One region of the Hydrogenophaga sp. PAMC20947 genome, then DNA from elsewhere that is predicted to be linked to it. Evidence: predicted binding sites of a transcription regulator. Region 1 holds the regulator's gene; each other region holds the start of a gene.
What was found. Region 1 encodes FNR, which switches genes on or off when oxygen is low (the NO sensors DNR and NnrR bind a similar motif). Its sites were predicted from a motif close to TTGATNNNNATCAA; they were not measured.
Positions count from the first base shown of each region.

Region 2: E5678_RS14000 (universal stress protein) is a predicted target of FNR. The motif match lies at 1,595-1,608, and genes of this name have one in related genera.
Region 3: E5678_RS21445 (DASS family sodium-coupled anion symporter) is a predicted target of FNR. The motif match lies at 1,854-1,867, and genes of this name have one in related genera.
Region 4: clpB (ATP-dependent chaperone ClpB) is a predicted target of FNR. The motif match lies at 1,472-1,485, and genes of this name have one in related genera.

Region 1 covers NZ_CP039252.1:684,771-688,207, reverse strand. Annotated here, with positions in the region: gene hemN (oxygen-independent coproporphyrinogen III oxidase) at 1-1,063, opposite strand, end outside; gene fnr (fumarate/nitrate reduction transcriptional regulator Fnr) at 1,221-1,940, shown strand; gene E5678_RS22560 (hypothetical protein) at 2,021-2,320, opposite strand; gene E5678_RS03150 (FixH family protein) at 2,368-2,655, opposite strand; gene ccoG (cytochrome c oxidase accessory protein CcoG) at 2,690-3,437, opposite strand, start outside.
Region 2 covers NZ_CP039252.1:3,091,802-3,095,238, reverse strand. Annotated here, with positions in the region: gene E5678_RS14015 (YbaK/EbsC family protein) at 29-562, shown strand; gene E5678_RS14010 (DUF1289 domain-containing protein) at 566-787, shown strand; gene E5678_RS14005 (2-hydroxychromene-2-carboxylate isomerase) at 809-1,540, shown strand; gene E5678_RS14000 (universal stress protein) at 1,718-2,143, shown strand; gene E5678_RS13995 (ABC transporter substrate-binding protein) at 2,240-3,346, opposite strand.
Region 3 covers NZ_CP039252.1:4,691,791-4,695,227, forward strand. Annotated here, with positions in the region: gene E5678_RS21430 (NAD(P)H-dependent oxidoreductase) at 1-465, opposite strand, end outside; gene E5678_RS21435 (TetR/AcrR family transcriptional regulator) at 569-1,150, shown strand; gene E5678_RS21440 (antibiotic biosynthesis monooxygenase) at 1,383-1,724, shown strand; gene E5678_RS21445 (DASS family sodium-coupled anion symporter) at 1,980-3,437, shown strand.
Region 4 covers NZ_CP039252.1:1,578,006-1,581,442, forward strand. Annotated here, with positions in the region: gene clpB (ATP-dependent chaperone ClpB) at 1-1,371, opposite strand, end outside; gene E5678_RS07025 (GntR family transcriptional regulator) at 1,583-2,308, opposite strand; gene dctP (TRAP transporter substrate-binding protein DctP) at 2,451-3,437, shown strand, end outside.

The DNA of each region.
Region 1 (3,437 bases):
CGTCCAGCGTTTTGGCATTTTGGCTGTAGGTGGCACCGATGCGCCCGATGGCCGAAACGCCGAGGGCGATCAGATCGCAATCGGGCTGTGTGCTGTACCCCTGAAAATTGCGGTGCAAGCGCCCTTGGCGTTTGGCCACGGCCAGCGCGTCGGTGGGCAGCGCGAAGTGGTCCATACCCACATACACATAGCCGCCCTCGATCAGCGCATCAAGTGAAGCGGACAACATCGACAGTTTGTCACCGGGGCTGGGAAGCTCAGCGGCCACGATGCGCCGCTGGGGTTTGAAACGGGTCGGGAGATGCGCATAGGCGTACAGCGCAATGCGATCAGGGCGCAACTCGTTGATCTGGATCAGCGTGCGCGCGAACGACTCGGGGGTTTGCAAAGGCAAGCCGTAAATGAGATCCACGTTGATCGACTCGAAGCCGATTTTTCGGGCCGCGGCCACCAGCGCAAACACCTGCTCAGCGGGCTGCACACGGTGCACCGCCTTCTGAACCGCCGGATCAAAATCCTGCACCCCGAAGCTGAGCCGGTTGAACCCGAGGCGCGCCAGCGTTTGCAGGCGCTGATCGGTCACCGTGCGCGGATCAACTTCGATCGAGTATTCCCCTCCTGGTACCAGGGTGAAATTGCGGCGGATCATGGTCATCAGGTCTTCCAGCTCCTCGTCGGAGAGGAAGGTTGGGGTGCCGCCACCCAGGTGCAGCTGCGAAACGTTGTGCCCTTTGCCGAAGTGCTCAACCTGCAGCTCCACCTCTCGGGACAGGTAGCGAAGGTACTCGGCCGCGCGCTCGTGGTGTTTGGTGATGACCTTGTTGCAGGCGCAGTAATAACAGACCGACTCGCAGAACGGAATGTGCACATACAGGCTCAAGGGCAACGCCATGGAACCTGCCCGGCGTTGTTCCAGCGCCTGGATGTAATCCGCCTCACCAAAAGCCTCTATAAAGCGGTCGGCTGTGGGGTAAGAGGTGTAACGGGGACCTGGGATATCGAACCGCTTTAGCAGTTCGTCGGGGATCGTGTGGCTCACTGACTTTTCTCCAATACTGAGCATTGAATGTGCCCCAAGACGCCAGGGCGCCCTTTGATCTTTGTCAAGCCTAGGTATGCCCCGAAAAGCTGCCCGCAAGAGAAATCCAGTGTTTCCCGGCGTTTATGGCCTGATGCACTGGCGGTGCTGTAAAGTCCCCAGTGATTACCCGGGGAAAAATATGGACGTTCAAAGCATCAAAGTCGCCTGCTCAAACTGCAATCTCCGTGAGCTGTGCCTGCCTATGGGCCTGAATCCAGAGGAGATGGACAAGATGGACAACGTCATCTCTTCTCGCCGCCGCATCAAGCGCGGCACGGCCTTGTTCAGCACGGGTGAAAAATTCACATCCCTGTACGCCGTGCGTTCTGGCTTTTTCAAGACTTGTGTGACCACGGCGGATGGGCGCGACCAGGTGACGGGTTTTCAGATGACGGGGGAAATTCTCGGGCTGGACGGCATCGTGAACGACCTTCATTCCTGCGACGCGGTTGCCCTGGAAGACGCTGAAGTTTGCGTGATGCCTTTTGACCAGATCGAAGAGCTCTCGCGCGAATTCACCACCCTGCAGCATCACATGCACAAAATCATGAGCCGCGAGATTGTGCGCGACCATGGCGTGATGCTGCTGCTGGGCAGCATGCGTGCGGAAGAGCGGCTCGCAGCCTTCCTGCTCAATTTGGTGCAGCGCTTGCACGCGCGCGGGTTCTCACAGTCCGAACTGATCCTGCGCATGACACGCGAGGAGATCGGCAGCTATCTGGGCATGAAGCTGGAAACCGTGAGCCGAACCTTTTCGAAGTTTGTTGAAGATGGCATCATTGAGGTCAAGCAGCGCTACGTTCACATCAAGGACACCGACGGATTGCGGCGCATTGTGAATCCGCAGACCTGCGGATAAAGCACCGAATCGAACCGCTCCGCCAAAAAGAAAAGCCCCCTGCAGAATTTCCCGCAGGGGGCATTTTTTTATCGAGAAGATCAAGCTCGATCACAGGTAGCATTCTTCGCACATTCACGCGGGCGATCCTGCTCAGGGACCGGGCAACGGTTGACCTCAAACGGCGACATCGCCAACAAAGTTGTCAAGGCGCTGGAGAGCATCGTAGCCATCCAAAAGATGAAAAATGCCCCTGTGTAGATGGCTTCACGCGAAAGGCTGAGGCTTTGTCCTTGCCAATGCATCTCGCTGGGATCCACAAAGGCAAAGACCAACATCTCCAACACCGCGGCCATCAAAAAAGCGGGCCACATGATCCACATCCAACGCTTTGCCTTCATGGGTCACTCTCCTGTATTGCTGTCAGAGCAATGTCTGTGCAGCGTATTCAATTTGCGGGCGGTGCGACCTGGGTGGTGGCGTGATTGCGCGCCTGGCCAGCGGGCATCATGTTGAACAAAGCCGCCTCGCGCGCTTTGCCCTCAAGGGCATGGGCCGCTTTCAGGTCGCGTTCATAGTCGTTCTTGTTCAGGACCGGATCTTGGTACTTCACCGCAATCACAGCCGTTGCAATGGCTGCGATCACAACCACCACCGGGCCACCCACCACCATCCACATGTGGGGAACACTCCACCAAGCAACGGGAGGCACAGGATCGGTTGAGTTCGAGGTCATGGGGTTCTCCTGGACATAGGACATAGGTTGCATTTCAACGGGGCACAAGGAAGGCCGCCTTTTCGGAGACTTGAGACACATCCTTGCCGGTAGAGCGGACATCAAAATGGATGGTGTGCGACCCCGTTTTTGCCGAGTTCGGTGGAATCTGAACCCGCAGCACGGCGGATCGAACCTCGGTGGGCAACACTGTGATTTCGGACTCGGACGCAATCGTTACGCCGTCCAAACCAGAAACCGTGATCACATAGGTCTGAGGCGACTCCGTGGCATTCATGACCTGCAGGCGGAACACGTTTTCAATGCGCCCTTGATCCACCATGCGTGCCAGCGCACCGCGATCCCTGATCACGTCGACTTTCAATGGCGTGCGCAAATACAGGCTCACCATCACGGCTGCGGTGATCGCCATCAGGATAGCTGTGTAGACCAACACCCGAGGGCGCAGGCCGCGTTTGATCATTTGGGCGGTAGACCACCCATTGGCCATGCCGTTCTGTGTGGAGTATTTGATCAGCCCCTTGGCATAACCCACCTTCTCCATCACCTCGTCACACACGTCAATGCAGGCGCCGCAGCCGATGCACTCGTATTGCAGGCCATTGCGAATGTCGATACCCGTGGGGCAGACCTGAACGCACAAAGTGCAATCGACGCAAGAGCCGAGGTTGAGCGCTTTGGGGTCGGCCTTCTTGGACCGCGGCCCACGGGGCTCTCCACGCGCCTCGTCGTAGGTGACGATCATGGTGTCTTTGTCGAACATCGCACTTTGGAAGCGCGCA
Region 2 (3,437 bases), 2.4 Mb from region 1:
GGTCGTCGCTCCACCACTGCTACCATCCATGACCATGTCTGCAAACCTTGACTTGAACGCCACCGAACGCCCCTCAGGGCTGCAACGCGTGGCCGATGCCCTGGCCGCCGCGGGCCACCCGCACGCGCCCGTGATGCTGAACGATGCCGCCCGCACGGCCCAACAGGCCGCCGATGCGCTGGGCGTGTCCCTGGGGCAGATCGCCAAGAGCATCATCTTTCGTCGCAAGTCGGACGATGTGGCCGTGCTGGTGGTGACGTCGGGCGATTTGCGTGTGGATGAAAAGAAGGTGCAGGCCCTGGTCTGCGCCGAGGGCGGCAAGCTGGGGCGTGCCGACGCCGAGTTTGTGAAGGCCAAGACCGGGTTCTCGATCGGTGGGGTGTCTCCACTGGCACACGCCACCTCGCTGGTCACCCTGATCGATCGCCAGCTCTTCCGTTTCACCGAGATCTGGGCGGCCGCGGGTCATCCCCACGGTGTGTTCCGCCTGACCCCGGACAACTTGACAACCCTGACCCGTGCACCCGTGCACGATGTCACCGAGCCCACCCAGGCACCCTGATCCATGGATCCTTTGATCAATCTGCGCGATGCGTTAGCCCAACACCCCGGGCCGGGTGTGCCCTCACCCTGCGTCTCGATCTGCGAACTGGACGAACAGCACGGTGGCTGCAAGGGCTGCTACAGAACGCTGCACGAGATTTCAGTCTGGAGCCAGCTGGACGATGCCGAAAAGCGCGAGGTGTGGGCGCGTATCGAAGCCCGCCAGATCGAACCTGCGGCCTGAAACAACCTGTTCCCCACCGCCATGACCGCGACACCTGCAGCCACTCCGCCAGTCAACCCGACACCGCCTTCTTCCGTGTTGCACGATATTCGGTTCTTCTACGACCCGATTTCGCCTTATGCCTACCTGGCCTTCGAGCGCCTGCCCGAGGCATTGCAGGGGCACAGTGTTCGGGTGCGTTACCAGCCGGTGTTGTTTGCGGCCCTGCTCAAAGCCCGTGGTCAGCTGGGCCCGGCCGAGATGCCGGGCAAGCGGGAGTGGACCTACCGGCAGGTCAGCTGGCTGGCCCACCACCACGGCGTGGCGCTGGACATGCCGGCCGAGCACCCCTTCAACCCCTTGCCGCTGCTCCGCCTGGGCCTGGCTTGTGCCATGGAGCCGTGCCCTGGGGAAACCAATCGCTGGGTGACCGAGCAGCTGATGCACCACGTCTGGCAGGGGGGGCACAGCGCGACGGATCCCGACCGGCTCGCCGCCCTGAAGGACTGTTTGCAAGAACACATGTCAGAGCGGGCGCGCCCCTGGCTGGCGCCGGACAGTGAAGTGGTCAAACAACGCCTGCGGACGAACACCGACGAAGCCCTGGCGCTGGGGTTGTTTGGTGTGCCGTCGCTGGTGTTGAACGGTCAGGTGTTCTGGGGGCTGGACGCCCTCCCCATGCTGCGAGCCTACATGGACGGTGATGCCTGGTTTGCCGCCGGCGAATGGGACCGATCTGCGGACCGGCCTGCGGCCGTGCATCGCCGCGGGTAACCGGGTGCGCCCGGTCTTGGGCGTGGACGCGCAGAAGCGTGGCGAAGCCATTTCTTGATCGGGCTCAAGGCTTTTCCCTGCATTGGGCTTACGATGGACTTGTGGTTGGAGGTGCGATGGGCGCTGGTGCCCATGGCCTTGCAATCCCAATAACAAGGAGATCCGCATGTTCAAAAAATTCTCGTTCCCACCGACGGCTCTGAGCTTGCCACCAGCGCAGCCACCACAGCAGCGCAGCTGGCCAAGTCCCAGGGTGGCCAGGTGGTGGGCGTCTATGTCATCGATCCCTTCCCCTACATCGGCATCGGCGATGCCTCGGCCGTGGCCCTGCAGGCCTACCTGAGCGAAGCCAAGAGCGCAGCAGGCAAAGCGCTGGATGCGCTGGGCAAGGTGTGCGCTGCCGAAGGCGTCCCGTTTGCCGGGGACACCATCGAGCGCAATGTGGTCTATGAAGGCGTGATCGAGACGGCGAAGGCCGAAGCATGCGACCTGATCGTGATGGCCTCGCATGGCCGCCAGGGCGTCAAGGCGCTGATACTGGGCAGTGTCGCCCAGAAGGTGTTGACCCACGCCAAAGTGCCGGTTCTGATTGTGAAGGCCTGAGCCGCTCGCCTATTCAGGGGAGCCAACCCAAATTTGGGTCTAGGGGCTAAGCAGTTGGCCGGATGCCATGGACGCATGGCGTCCGGCTTCTGCCCTTCAGCGGCGGAACTTCCCGCGCTCTCCGATGATGGATAAATCGGCGAAGTCCAGGCCGCTGTGGTCGGTGGGTGAGTAGTCAATGCTCAAACCGCCCAGATCGTATGGCCGCATGGTTTCCAAAGCTTTGGCCACGCCGGCGCGGGTGGGCTTGCTGCCAGCGCGGCGCAATCCTTCGACCAATACCTTGGCCGCCGCAAAACCCTCCAGCATGGCTGGGCTGATCTCTGCGAGCTTGCGCTCCTTGGCGAGGCTGCGAGCCTCGTTGACCATGGCGTAGGCTGATGAACGTTCGCTGGGATAGACCTGGCTCACGATGACACCGTGGCTGTATTCGCCCAGACTCTTGATGAAACCCGAAGAAGCATTGTTGGAGAGGGTCACGATCTGGGCGGTCGAGCCTGCTTTGCGCAGCGCGCTCACGCCGTTGGAGACCGCCGTGCCCGATGCGATCCACACAACGGCCTGAACATTGGCTTTCACCAGCTCCGGGATGATGGCGTCGAAGTCGGGTTTCGCGCGATCGGCTGCGATCACGATCGAGGGCTGGAGCTTGGCCTTGTCGAAGCCCTTTTGCGCGCCGGCAATGGCGTCTTTGCCGAAAGAGTCATCGGCATGAACGATGCCGATTCGGTTAAAGCCGATAGATGTGAGAAAGGCCACCGACTTTTCTGCTTCGCGCTGGTAAGTGGCGCGCACGTTAAAAACCCAGGGGTTGACCGGCTCGTGCAAGACCATGGCCCCGGTTGACGGGCCGATCAGAGGCACGCCATTTTTTTCCAGCAGCGGAAACAAGGCTTGGTTGTGGGGGGTTCCGCGTGTCAAGAACATGGCCAGAACCTTGCGCTCTTCCATCAGAATGCGCCCGTTTTCAGCCGTGATCTTGGGGTCAAAGTTGTCATCGAGTGAAACCAGCTCGATCTTTTGCCCATTGACCCCGCCTTTGGCGTTGACGGCGTCGATGTAGAGCAGGGCGCCATCGGTGGTCTCTTTGACCCCCGCCGCCACTGGCCCGGAAAACCCGGCCGTCTGCCCAATCAGCAGCTGGGCTTGAGTTGCGCCCACAGCCGCGACCAGGGCAAGCCCCAAGACGATGTTCTTCAGCATGAATGTCTCCTCTATTTTTTTCAGTTTACCGGCTAGGGATCCACCATGGTTTGTTCCATATGACCGGCGGGATATCCCCAGAGACAGCCGG
Region 3 (3,437 bases), 840 kb from region 1:
GATCTGCCGGCGCAACTGCCAGATCATGGCGTTCTTGTAGGCCAGTCGCATGAACCAGCCGGGGGTGTCGGAGGTGATGACCACACGCGCCGAGCGCCCACTCAGCAGCGGCAACGGCAGACCGATTCGGTTCTTGTTCCGGGTGTCGAAGGCCCGCCCTGGCAGCAAGGCCCGGTCAAACAGGCCTTTGAGCTTGGCGGGCAGTCCTCCCCACCACATGGGCGTGGACATCATGAAGTGCTCACTCCACGACAGGTCTTGCAGAAACTGCTCCAGCGCAGGTTCAAGGGGTTTGGGTTGCTGGAAGTCCACCCATCCGAAATCGGTATCGAAAGTCAGGTCGTGCAGGTGGGTGATGCGAACCTCGTGCCCGGCCTCGCGAGCCTGCTCGGCATAGGCTTCCACCAGGGTGCGGGAAAGCGAGCGTTCGGCTGGGTGACCGTTGAGAATGAAGATGCGTTTCACTGGGGTACTCCTATAAAATTGACCGAAGTCAAATTTATAAGTTAAAAAATGACCGTGGTCAATATAAATTGACTGCGGTCAAATTATTGCAATCTACGCACCCATGCGAAAAGCCGTCCAGCAGAGAACCCTCGACACGCGCGCGCGCCTGACCTCGGTGGCGCATGAACTCGTCGCAGAAAAAGGCTTCGAGGCCTTGCGCATCGAAGAGATCGTGTTGCGCGCCGGTGTGGCCAAAGGCACCTTCTTCGCGCACTTCAAAGACAAAGACGAATTGATGGACCTGCTCATTGGCGAGCGCATCGACACCTTGCTCGATCGCATGGTGACCGGTTCATCGCCCCACGACGCAGACCAATTGGCCAAACGCTTGATGCCCCTGGTGGAGCTGATGTCGTCCGAGCGCTATGTGTTTGACGTCATCATGCGCCGTTCGGGTGCCATGGCCTTGGAGGAGATTGGCCCCATTGCGCTCACCTTCGGACGGCTGGGCGAATTGGTGGGCCAGTGGTTGGCGCAGGGAGCATTCCGCAAGGACGTGGAGCCCGAGATCCTGGTCGAAGGCGTGGAGGCTTTTCTGATGCAGACCATGGCACTGAACTTCTGCGCCCTGCACAGAGACAAGGCCATGCAGGCCCGGCTGCAGCCTTACCTGCGCGCATGGCTGGCGCCTGCGGCAACATGATCTGACTCCATCGAACCCGGTCCCAAGCCCTGCCCATGCATCGTGTTCGCTGAAACACGGAAAGGTCAGACTGCAATGGGCATGGTCGTCTCGCCGTGTGGGCAGGGCAGGGTGGTGCTGTTGCGTGACCAAAGGGGCAGACCTCACCTGATTCAAATCGATCAACACAGTGCTCCATGGGCCCGAGGATCGATCCATCTGAAACCTGAAACCTGAAACCAGGAGCTTCCCGATGCAACAAGTCCATGTGATCAATACCATCACCGTGCCCGAAGGCATGGCCGCACAAGCCGAGTCGGTTCGTGCGCAATACGTGGCGTATTTCCAGAAACAAGACGGTTTTGCGGGCGCCACTTTCTACAAGTCCCTTGATCGGGAATCCAATGGATCCATCAAGTATGTGAATGTGGTGGTCTGGGCCACCTACGCGCATTTTGAGCGCGTGGTCAACAAGGGGTTTCAAGACGCCCAGGGCGAAAACAGCGATGGCATGCGGGTGTTGGGCGAGGGGTTTCCTGAACCCATCGTGGTGTCGCCAGGGCGGTACCAGATGATTGAGCAAACCGGCGCGTAGCAGCCGATCGCATCGGGGCGGTTCATTACCGGACCCGGGGTGCTTTTGAAGGGGGCATCAGTAGCCGAAGCAGCTGCTGACGTCGATGCCCGACCCTGGTCCCTCCAGGCGGGGTGACACGCCACCGGTTTGACACAAGTCAAACGACCGTGGCACAACCCTGCCCCATACTCAAAGCAAGTTCACGGTGCGACGTTGGACACAACGGTGGGCGGGGTCCGCACATCAAACCCAGTCGCAACACAGGGAGATTCAATGGACTTGAAACGCATACCCGCGGGCGCGGCTTTGGCTTCCGGTCTGGTCATCTGGTTCCTGGTGCCCGTGCCTGAGGGCGTCACCGCCAACGCCTGGCATTTGCTGGCTTTGTTTGTCGGCACCATCGTCGGCATCATCGGCAAGGCGTTGCCGATCGGGGCCATGGCGCTGGTGGCGATCACGCTGGTGGCGGCCACGGGTGTCACCAACGACAAACCGGGTGGGGCCATTGCGGATGCACTGAGCGGTTTCTCCAATTCCCTGATCTGGCTGATCGGTGTGTCGATCATGATTTCGCGCGGGCTCATCAAGACCGGTCTGGGGGCAAGGATCGGCTACTTTTTCATTTCTCTGTTTGGTAAAAAGACCTTGGGCATCGGCTACGCGCTGGCCCTGTCTGAACTCATCATCGCGCCGGTGACGCCCAGCAACACCGCGCGCGGCGGCGGCATCATCCACCCCATCATGCGGGCGATCGCCGGCAGCTACGGCTCCGATCCCGAGCACGCCACCGAGGGCCGAATCGGCCGGTACCTGGCGCTGGTCAACTACCACGCCAACCCGATCACTTCGGCCATGTTCATCACCGCCACGGCGCCCAACCCGCTGGTGGTCAAACTGGTGGCCGAAGCCACCGGCGCCGAAATCAACCTGACCTGGGGCACCTGGGCCCTGGCGATGGCGCTGCCTGGTCTGGTCGCCTTGGTCTTGATGCCCCTGGCCCTGTACCTGATGTACCCGCCCGAGATCAAAAGCACGCCCGACGCGGCCGCATTTGCCAAAGGAAAAATGGCGGAACTCGGCCAGGTCAAGCCTGGCGAGAAGATCATGTTGGGCGTGTTTGCGTTGTTGCTGGTGTTGTGGGCCGGCATACCGGCCATGGTGCTCGGGCCTTCGGTCGCGCTTGACGCAACCTCGGTGGCTTTCATTGGCCTCGCCGTTTTGCTGGTCACTGGCGTGCTCGACTGGGACGATGTACTCAAGGAAAAGGGCGCATGGGACACGGTCGTGTGGTTCAGCGCCCTGGTGATGATGGCCACCTTTCTGAACAAGCTGGGCTTGATCGCGTGGTTCTCCAGCAGCATTGAAACCGGCATTGGCGGACTGGGCCTGGGCTGGCTGCCGGCCAGCGCATTGCTCGTGCTGATCTACCTCTATGCACACTACCTGTTCGCCAGCACCACCGCCCACATCACCGCGATGTTTGCCGCCTTCTACGGCGCCGGTTTGGCGCTGGGCGCGCCCGCCTTGCCGCTGGCGCTGATCATGGCTGCCGCTTCCAGCATCATGATGACTTTGACCCACTACGCCACCGGCACCTCGCCGATCATCTTCGGCTCCGGCTACACCACGCTCGGTCAGTGGTGGAAGGCCGGCTTTGCCATGAGCCTGTTGCTGATTGTCATCTGGGTCACGGTGGGTGGCTTGTGGTGGAAGCTGCTGGGCTACTGGTAA
Region 4 (3,437 bases), 890 kb from region 1:
GTCCATATCGGCGATCTCTTTTTGCAGTTTTTCGATTTCCACCTCTATCAGCTCAAAGCGCTTGAGGGAGGCTTCGTCTTTTTCACGGCGCACGGCCTCGCGCTCGATTTGCAGCTGGATCAAGCGGCGATCAAGCTTGTCCATCACCTCGGGCTTGGAGTCGATCTCGATCTTGATCTTGGCCGCCGCCTCATCGATCAGGTCAATCGCCTTGTCGGGTAAAAAGCGGTCGGTGATGTAGCGGTGGCTGAGCTCGGCCGCGGCCACGATGGCTGGATCGGTGATTTCCACCCCATGGTGGACTTCGTATTTTTCCTGCAGGCCTCGCAGAATGGCGATGGTTGCTTCCACCGAAGGCTCACCAACCAGAATCTTCTGGAAGCGGCGTTCCAGCGCAGCGTCTTTCTCAATGTATTTGCGGTACTCATCCAGCGTGGTAGCCCCCACGCAATGCAACTCGCCGCGCGCGAGCGCTGGCTTGAGCATGTTGCCGGCATCCATCGCCCCCTCGGCCTTGCCGGCACCCACCATGGTGTGCAGCTCGTCAATGAACACGATCGTCTGACCTTCGTCTTTGGCGAGCTCGTTGAGCACGGCCTTGAGCCGTTCCTCAAAATCGCCACGGTATTTGGCGCCGGCCAACAAAGCGGCCATGTCGAGCGACAACACGCGCTTGCCCTTAAGCGAGTCGGGCACTTCACCGGCCACGATGCGCTGTGCCAGCCCTTCTACGATCGCGGTTTTGCCCACGCCGGGCTCCCCGATCAACACCGGGTTGTTCTTGGTGCGACGCTGCAAGATCTGGATGGTGCGGCGAATTTCGTCGTCGCGACCGATCACTGGATCCAGCTTACCCAGTCGGGCCCGCTCGGTCAGATCCAGGGTGTATTTTTTCAAGGCTTCGCGCTGGCCCTCGGCTTCAGGGCTGTCCACACTTTGCCCGCCACGAACCGCTTCGATCGCACTCTCCAGCGACTTGCGGTTCAAGCCGTTTTCATTCGCCATGCGGCCGATCTCGCCCTTCTGATCGGTCAAAGCCAGGAGGAACAGCTCCCCGGCCACAAACTGATCGCCCCGTTTCAGGGCCTCTTTCTCGGTGGCCTGAAGCAGCTTGCCCAGTTCGGGGCCCACCTGCACCTGATCCTGCCCCTGAACTTCGGGCAGTTTCTTCAAAGCAGCCTCGGCCGCCTTGCTGAGCCCAGCCACATTCACCCCGGCCCGCTGCAGCAGCGACTGCGGGCCCCCCGGCAGGCGCAACATCGCCACCAGCAGGTGGACAGGTTCAATATAAGCGTGGTCGTTGCCCAAGGCCAAGGTCTGGGCTTCTCCCAGAGCTTCCTGGAATTTGGTCGTCAGTTTGTCGAGTCGCATGCTGTGCATTCCCTAAAAGAATTGATTGCCCATTAACTGGCGCTCAAAATCCCATTTTCAAGGTGCTACCCACGCTCGACGGCGCTACACCACGGCCTTGTTGATCTGCATCAAACAACGTTGCGACAGAGGAAGAAACGCGCTTGAACCGGCTGCGCGCAGGCGTCCAAGCGCCAAACCCCGTCGCCAGGAAGCACGCCAACCGCTTGTGTCAGGCTGTTGCCACTTGGTCTGTGGCCAAGTCGGCACCCTGCGCCCGGTCGGCCAAGCTCATGAGATCTGTGAAGCGTTGCCCCTGGATCAGCACATGGTCGCGCGCCACGCGCGCGGCCGCTTCGCTGTCGCCCCGCTGCAAGGCATCCACAATCTGCCTGTGTTCGGCCAGGGACTGGGCTATGCGGTTGCGCAGCCGCAACTGCAGGCGCCTGTAGGGTTTGAGGCGGTTCTTCAGCGTGGTGGTTTGCTGCACCAGGAACGGGTTGCCGCAAGCCTGGTAAATCAACTGGTGAAACTGCTCGTTGGCGTAGTAGTAGGCGTTGGCGTCCTGTACCCCGGCTTGCTGCTCGCAAGCCGCGTGCGCCGCTGCGATCTCGGCCAAGGCCGGCGCCTTCACCCGGCGCGCAGCCAGACTGGCGCACAGCGCCTCCAGTTCGGCCATCACCTCAAACATCTGAATCAGTTCGGGCATGCCCACGCGAGCCACATAAGTACCCCGCTTGGGCAGGACCACCACCAAACCGCTGGCTTCAAGCTGCTGCAAGGCTTCACGCACCGGCGTGCGTGAGACCTCAAATCGCCGCACCAGCGCTTCGAGGTGCACCTGTTCGCCTGGCGCCATGCGGCCATTGACGATGTCTTCCTCCAACTCTTCACGCACCCGTTGCATCCGCGACCGGTTGGCGCTGCTGGAAGATGTGCTGGACAAAGTTTTACTCATGCTGAAGCGGTCGAGTTCGGGTTAGTCCCATGCTGGACAGGATTTTGTTGCATATAACATGATGCATCTTTTATATAACAAGGTCCAGCGGCTGCGTGAGGACCATCGCTCAACCCCCCCCATTCCATCACAGGAGACACACATGAAGAATCCCATCAAGAACAGCCTGAGCGCCTTGGGCCTCGCCGCACTGGCTGTTGCCTCAACCGCCGCCAGCGCTGAGACCGTGCTCAAGGCCTCCCACCAGTTCCCTGGCGGCAAGGGCGATGTGCGCGACGAAATGGTGCAGATGATTGCGAGGGATGTGGCTGCGGCCAATGTTGACCTGACGATCAAGGTTTACCCAGGCGCCAGCCTGGTCAAGGCACAAGAGCAGTGGAAGGCCATGCTCAGCGGACAGATCGACATGACCTCTTTCCCGCTGGACTACGCCTCAGGCTTTCATCCACAGTTTGGAGCCACCCTGATGCCAGGGCTGGTCAAAGGCCACGCCCATGCACGCCGCATCAACGACTCCGGTTTCCTCAAGGACATTAAGGGCATCATCGAGCAGGGCGGCGTCAAGGTGTTGGCTGACGCATGGCTGGCAGGCGCCTTCGCTGGCAAAGACAAGTGCATCAAGAAGCCCGAAGACGTGGCTGGCCTGAAAATGCGCTCCGCCGGCGCCACCTTCTCGCAGATGTGGGCGGGCGCCGGCGCTTCCATCGTGTCTATTCCGTCGAGTGAGGTGTACAGTGCCCTCCAGCAAGGCGTGGCCACCGGCACAGATACGTCCACAGGCAGCTTCGTTTCGTTCCGGCTGTACGAGCAGGTCAAGTGCATCACGGCCCCAGGCGACAACGCGTTGTGGTTCATGTACGAGCCCGTCTTGATCTCAATGAAAAGCTGGAACAAGCTCAACGATGCACAGAAAAAGGCGCTGGCAACGGCCTCCAAAAAGGCAGAAGACTACTTTGAAGGCGAGTCCAAAAAACTTGATGACAAGATGGTAGAGGCTTTCAAGGCCAACAAGGTTGAGGTGGTCACGCTGACCGATGCCGAAGCCGAAGCCTGGCGCGCCGTGGCACAGAAGACCTCCTACAAGGAATTCGCCGACAAAGTGCCGGGTGGCAAGGAGCTCATCGAGAAG